2 regions of the Erwinia sp. Eh17-17 genome follow, and region 1 is predicted to be linked to the other one. Evidence: predicted binding sites of a transcription regulator. Region 1 holds the regulator's gene; the other holds the start of a gene.
What was found. The regulator CRP, encoded in region 1, controls carbon source genes, mostly activating them, when cyclic AMP is high. The targets are predictions, from matches to a motif close to ATGTGANNNNNNTCACAT.
Positions count from the first base shown of each region.

Region 1 (3,656 bases):
ACGTTGCGCAAAACGGTGGTAGAGAATGTCATCCGCCAGCACCCGCAGCCGGGCGGCAATGGTCTGGGCATTCCAGCGGATCACCGCCTCAGCGTGGCTCTGCTCCACCAGTTTCTGCACTTCTTCCGGCTGATGCAGACTGACCGCAATGTGTTCCTGTAAGTCGAGTGCCACCTGAAACGCCCGCGTCAGGCGCTGATAGTGGTTATCGCGGCTGGCGGACAGCATATGCATCTGCTGGTAGCAGGTGTTAATCAGATCGACCGCTTTCTGCTGGCGTGCCAGCAGCGGCGGCAGGGCAGTTTCCGGGTCAGTCAGTCGGGTGAGCAGGGTGTATTTGGCGTCGCAGTAGTCGGCCAGCTCGCGGTATAGCAGACTGAGGGTTTCGCGCATCGGCTGCTCTTTCCACAGCCAGAACCAGAACCAGTTAAATGCGCCGTACCAGACGGTGCCAAGAATATACAACAGCGGTGGCTGCCACATCGGCATCCGCCCGGCAAGGCTGAGGGTGAAGATGGCAGCGATCAGAGAAGCGGGTAACAGACGGCCATGAAGCGGACTGATTTCACCGGTCACGCCCAGCAATAATGCCATGACCAGCAGGATCACCGGCAGCGGCACGCCTTCGGCTCCGGCGTACTGGATTAAAAAACTGCTGAAGGCGAACAGTCCACCGCCCACTATCAGGCGTTTAAAGAAGCGTTTGTGCGGGGTATCAAGACCGGCGTTATTACAGCAGGCAGGCACCAAAGAGAACAGCAGACCGCTTTGCAGTTCACCCAGCATCCAGCCAATGGCCACAGGTAAACACAGCACCAGCGTTTGCCTGAGCGCATAGTTAACTTCGGGATGATAGATGATTCGCCGCCACATGATCCACACCAAATAAAAACGGCGCGACAGGGCGTCGCGCCGTGGGGTCAGAGCCGGTTAACGTGTGCCGTAAACAACGATAGTTTTACCGTGTGCGGAGATCAGGTTCTGATCTTCCAGCATTTTCAGAATACGGCCAACGGTTTCGCGGGAACAGCCAACAATCTGGCCGATCTCCTGACGGGTGATTTTAATCTGCATACCATCCGGGTGAGTCATGGCATCAGGCTGCTTCGCCAGATTCAGTAACGTCTGGGCAATGCGCCCGGTAACGTCAAGGAAAGCTAAATTACCCACTTTCTCTGATGTGACCTGCAGTCGACGCGCCATTTGTGAAGACAGGCGCATCAGGATGTCAGGATTCACCTGAATCAACTGACGGAATTTTTTGTAGGAGATTTCAGCCACTTCACAGGCTGTTTTTGCACGTACCCACGCACTGCGCTCCTGACCTTCTTCAAAGAGGCCCAGTTCGCCAATAAAGTCGCCCTGGTTGAGGTAAGAGAGGATCATCTCTTTGCCTTCTTCATCCTTGATTAACACCGCTACAGAACCTTTAACGATGTAGTAGAGGGTTTCCGCCTTTTCACCCTGATGAATCAGCGTGCTTTTGGATGGATATTTGTGAATATGGCAATGTGACAGGAACCATTCGAGAGTAGGGTCTGTTTGCGGTTTGCCGAGAACCATTCGCTGTTATCCTCTGTTGTAATCGTGCCTAATCTACCCTGTATTCTACGTGCTGCAGCGGCGTCGCCGCTGGCCTGCTGCGCGAAATATTTAGGGTATCAGGGTATGAGTCCCTGCCAGGCGTTGAAATATTCAAGCGTTCCCATAGGAAATGATACGGGCCTCTGTTAAGAGCATGGCTCGTGCTGTCGTCCCGTTTTTACCTTGCATTCTCATGCCAGTAAAATATTGCAGCTTTGTTTGTAGCACAGCTTTACCAGACTGTCTTCTGTTGTCTCGCTTCAGCATAATTTGAAAAAGGGAGCATTGCCGTTTTTCCTGGCGCGGCGTACTCTGCGGTAACTGAATGAATTCGAGGATTTAGTTATGCAGGCACGTGTTAAATGGGTTGAAGGGCTGACATTTTTGGGAGAATCCTCATCTGGCCATCAGATTCTGATGGATGGAAACTCAGGGGATAAAGCACCCAGCCCGATGGAGATGGTGCTGATGGCGGCCGGAGGCTGTAGCGCCATTGATGTGGTCTCTATTTTACAAAAAGGCCGTCACGATGTGGCCGACTGTGAGGTGAAGTTAACGTCAGAGCGTCGTGAAGAGGCCCCGCGTATTTTCACCCATATCAATCTGCATTTTATCGTCAGCGGCAAAGCGCTGGGGGATAAGGCGGTGTCCCGCGCGGTCGATCTTTCCGCAGAGAAGTATTGCTCGGTGGCCATTATGCTGGGCAGCGGGGTGAAAATGACGCACAGCTACGAAGTCATTGAGCTGTCCTGATGACTGTCACTGGGGTTAATGCCGGTGCAGGCCTGGTGGAAAAGCGTCAGTAATCGCTGTGCTCTCGCTATCAGCGGAGATTTTTTCGACCTGATTGCGACATAGGGTATCAATGGCTGCACGTGAATATTTAATCCCACCTGGAGCCGCTCAGCCGATTTTCTTGCCTTCAATCAGATTTTTGACCAGCGGCCCCATAATCAGCTCCATCGCCAGCCCCATTTTGCCTCCCGGCACCACCAGCGTTTTAATATGAGAGATAAACGAGCCCTGTAACATCGACAGCAGGTAAGGGAAGTCGATATCTTCCAGCCCCTGGAAGTGGATCACCACGAAGCTTTCATCCAGAGAGGGGATACCGCGTGCGGCAAACGGGTTGGAGGTATCCACCGTCGGCACGCGCTGGAAGTTGATATGCGTGCGCGAGAACTGCGGGGTAATGAAGTTGATGTAATCCTCCATTGAGCGCACCACAGAGTCCATCACGGCTTCGCGCGAATGGCCACGCTCGCCGGTATCCCTCACCAGCTTCTGTATCCACTCCAGGTTGACGATTGGCACCACGCCGACCAGCAGGTCCACCTTTTCGGCTACGTTGTGCTGTGGCGTCATGACGCCGCCGTGCAGGCCTTCATAAAACAGTACGTCGGTCGGTTCCGGCAGGGGTTGCCACGGGGTAAATGTGCCCGGTACCTGATTCCACGGCACCGCTTCATCATAGGTGTGCAGATATTTGCGCGACTGGCCGGTGCCGCTGTGGCCATACTCGCTGAAGGTTTGTTCCAGCAGACCAAAGTCGTTGGCTTCCGGGCCAAAATAGCTGACGTGTTTGCCCATATCGCGCGCTTTACGGATCGCCATGTCCATTTCCGGCCGGGTAAAACGGTGAAAGCTGTCCCCTTCGACCTCGGCAGCGCGCAGGTTGAGCTGCTGGAAAATTTTTCTGAAGGCCAGGCTGGTGGTGGTGGTTCCCGCCCCGCTGGATCCTGTGACGGCGATAACCGGATGTTTGGCTGACATGGCTTACAACTCCCTGGAAAGGTCTGACGGACGGATCATTGGTACCATGTTTCGCCGGGCAAAGTCATCTCCGCTTATTCGCGAAACTGGCCACGCGGCATGATATTGACGGACTCATGCAGTTCGGACCAGACCAGCACCACCTCGCCGCTGCTCAGTTGGCGGCGAACATCGTCCACTTTCTGTTGCAGCGATCGCTCCTGTTCGCCGTAGTCAGTGCCCTCACGCAGCACAAAGGATTCAATCAGATTGTCGAGCGTTTCGTTATCAAGGTCTTTCCAGGGAATAATCATTCGTTG
Region 1 covers NZ_JBDFQT010000004.1:21,305-24,960, reverse strand. Annotated here, with positions in the region: gene ABEH87_RS12620 (YccS/YhfK family putative transporter) at 1-873, opposite strand, end outside; gene crp (cAMP-activated global transcriptional regulator CRP) at 931-1,563, opposite strand; gene ABEH87_RS12610 (OsmC family protein) at 1,930-2,337, shown strand; gene ABEH87_RS12605 (phosphoribulokinase) at 2,488-3,357, opposite strand; gene ABEH87_RS12600 (YheU family protein) at 3,432-3,650, opposite strand; gene ABEH87_RS12595 (hydrolase) at 3,647-3,656, opposite strand, start outside.

Region 2 (3,656 bases), on a different contig from region 1:
AGCAAGCGAACTGGTCTGGCCGATGATCGCTACGCCGACCTCTTTGATAATCTGCCGGAAGCGATCGTCCTGCGGGAAAATATCAAACCCCGGGATCGCTTCAAGTTTATCCAGCGTACCGCCCGTATGGCCAAGGCCACGGCCGGAAATCATCGGTACATAACCGCCACAGGCTGCGACCATCGGGCCAAGCATCAGGGAGGTAACATCGCCCACGCCGCCGGTGGAGTGTTTATCCACTACCGGGCCATTCAGATTCAGTGCCTGCCAGTTCAGCACCGAGCCGGAATCCCGCATTGCCATCGTCAGGGCGACGCGTTCAGGCAGCGACATATCGTGGAAATAGATGGTCATCGCCAGCGCGGCAATCTGTCCTTCAGAGACCGTGTTGTCGCGCACACCGTTGATAAAAAAGCGAATTTCTTCTTCACTCAACGCCTGTCCATCACGTTTTTTTCGAATAATTTCTTGTGGCAGGAACACGGTAACCCCCTGTATGAATAGCGAAATGGTTCAACGGGTCAGGCATGCCTGACCCGTCATCCTTTAGTATTTGCTGTCGCTGGTGGCACCGCTGAAGCCCGCAGTATTCAGCAGGCTGGCAAGCAGGCTGGATGCACCAAAACGGAAATGACGGGCATCTGCCCAGTCGCTGCCCAGGATGTCATCGGCCAGTTTCAGATAGATCGCCGCATCGTCTGCGGTGCGCACGCCACCCGCAGGCTTAAAACCAACCTGCGCTTTAACGCCTTTATCGGCGATAACGCGCATCATGATTTCCGCCACGTCGGGGGTCGCATTGACAGGCACTTTACCGGTCGAGGTTTTAATAAAATCGGCACCGGCATCAATGGCGATCTCAGAAGCCTTGCGGATCAGCGCTTCTTCTTTTAACTCACCGGTTTCAATAATCACTTTTAGCAGCACCCCGGCCTCTGAACACGCCGCTTTACACGCTTTGACCAGCTCAAAGCCGACGGTTTCATTGCCGGCAATCAGCGCACGGTACGGGAATACAACATCCACTTCATCTGCGCCGTAAGCAATCGCCGCACGGGTTTCTGCCAGCGCAATATCAATGTCGTCATTGCCGTGTGGGAAGTTGGTCACCGTGGCAATACGGATATCCGGGGTGCCCTGTTCGCGCAGCGTCTTACGCGCAATCGGGATGAAACGTGGATAGATACAGATAGCGGCGGTGTGACCGGCCGGGGATTTCGCCTGATGGCACAGGGCGATCACCTTAGCATCGGTATCGTCGTCATTCAGCGTGGTGAGATCCATCAGTTGCAGCGCACGCAGCGCCTGAGTTTTTACATCGGACATGGTTAATCTCCAGATCATGATCGGTGAGGACACGATTATCACACTGATAACCGCTGGCGCCCTGCAATGTTAGAATTATAACAGCGAAACAGGCTCTTTTTTGTGGTAAGTCTCACAATTAAAAGACGGTAGTTTCATAATTATCACATTTAAGGTGAGAGAGATCACCTTAAACAGGCTTCTTTGCGGCAAATACCCCGTCGGCTGCGACTTTACGACAATGTTATAATAATAACATTTTAAACGCAGTGGCGGCAGGGAAAAGCATCATGGTGTTACAAACCAAACAGCGTACGGCTATTTTCGCGCAGGGTGTCAGCTATCTGCTGGGGGGATTCAGGACGAAGTTCACACAGAGCCTGCCAGACATTGCGCACCCGCTCCGGGCGATTAGGCTGCCCCTGAAAACCGCTTAACGGCATATCAGGAGAGTCTGTTTCCAGCAGCAGCGAAGAGAGCGGCAGACGGGACATGACGTGCCGGGTTTTACGGGCACGCTCCCAGGTGATGGTGCCCCCCACGCCAATCGCGTATCCGGCACGAATAAAGGCCAGCGCCTGCTGCTCACTGCCGGCAAAACCGTGAACCACGCCGCGGCGCGGCAGATTGCTACGGCGCAGGTGCAGCGCCAGCTTATCGTGAGTGCGCCGCGAGTGCAGGATCACCGGCAGATCGTAATCACGCGCCAGCCGCAGCTGCGCGTCCAGCAGCGCCTGCTGACGCTCAAACTGCGGGTTTTCAATATAAAGATCGAGGCCAATTTCCCCGATCGCCACCAGCTTCGGATGCCGCTGCTGCAGATGCTGCTCCAGCCGTTCCAGATCCTGTGGCTGATGTTCAGCAATCGCCATCGGATGCACACCCAGCGCGGCATAGACCGCATCATACTGTGTGGCCAGCGCCAGCACGCCGTCGAAGCGCGTAGCCGCAACGCCAACCGCAATGATCTTCTCCACGCCGGCAGCCGCAGCGCGTTCCAGGCTGGCGGCTTCATCCCCGACAAACGGGGGGAAGTCAAAATGGCAGTGAGTATCAACGAAGTGCTGCGTCATGCCAGCGATCCTTTATCATAATCGGCATCATTGCCCGGCAGGGGATCGCCAACGATCCCCTGCCGGTGGGACTCATTCGCCACCGGCGCGGGCGGCACCACCGTGCGCTGAACGCCAGCACTGGCCGCTCCGTCACTCAGCCACTGGCCCAGCGTGGCGAGGAAATAGTGGCCGCAGCGTCTGCCCAGATGATAATCCTGATTGAGCGACGCCACGCGGCTGCCTAGCGCGGAGCTGGCGAGCGGGCGTGGCGGATAGATTTCAATTATCCGCAGCTTACCGGGTGGCTGGTCGATAAAACGCTGGATCTCGCCATAGCTCTCTTCATGTACCTGCAAAATATTGATTAACGGTTGCAGAGCGCCTTCACTCAGCCAGCGCTCCACGCGCTTCAGCCACAGAGGAGTATAGGTCATCTGCGACGGCACAGTGCGGATCACCACAATGGTTTCCGCGCCGCGTCGCGCGGCTTCACGCACCGGAATCGCATCGCGGATGCCGCCATCAAGATAGCTGACGCCGGACAGATCGACGCCCGGCCGGTAAAAACCCGGAATAGCGCTGGAGGCTTTAATAATGTCATGCCAGGTATCGGCGGTAGGCGAAAAATAGTCCGGGGTATAGTCATCGCTGCGGCAGGCGCACATGTAGAACTCGCGCCCGCTGGAAAACAGCTTCGCTCCGGCATCCATCGCCAGCGGAAACTCCTGACGGGTAATATCCATCAGCCAGTCAAGATCGATGAGATGCCCCCCGCGTACAAACCGCAGCGGATCAAAAAACTGTTTACTGGTGGTATAGCGGGTGATGACCCGACGGGCGTAGCCAGGCTGCGCACAGACAAAAGCAGAGAGGTTTTGCGCCCCGGCAGAGGTGCCAAGCAGCAGATGAAAGGGGTTGAAGTGAGTATGCTGAAAAGCATCAAGCACACCGGCAGTAAAGATACCGCGCTGCCCACCGCCTTCACAGACCAGAGCCATTTTGCCTGGACGGAAGGGTTGTAACGCCAGCGGTGCAATGTTGCCGACGGTGATCGGGATGCGTATGCCCAAGTCAGGTATCCTCTCAAGGTAAAGAAGAGAGGATACCTGTTCTCAGTCACATGCGTGAGTCGCTAATGGCTTAATTAACGGCCCGGCGATTTGCGCTAAAGTTTTTTACGTCCGGTAAACAGGCTGATAAGGAAAATAATGATACCGACGACAAAGACGATTTTAGCAGCCCATGCCGCTGTACCCGCCAGACCTCCGAAACCTAATGCAGCTGCAATCAGCGCAA
Region 2 covers NZ_JBDFQT010000003.1:258,324-261,979, forward strand. Annotated here, with positions in the region: gene deoA (thymidine phosphorylase) at 1-483, opposite strand, end outside; gene deoC (deoxyribose-phosphate aldolase) at 547-1,326, opposite strand; gene ABEH87_RS11075 (TatD family hydrolase) at 1,602-2,378, opposite strand; gene ABEH87_RS11080 (patatin family protein) at 2,375-3,430, opposite strand; gene ABEH87_RS11085 (DUF1328 domain-containing protein) at 3,526-3,656, opposite strand, start outside.
Region 2: the regulator CRP is predicted to act here: its motif matches at 1,458-1,475, upstream of deoC (deoxyribose-phosphate aldolase).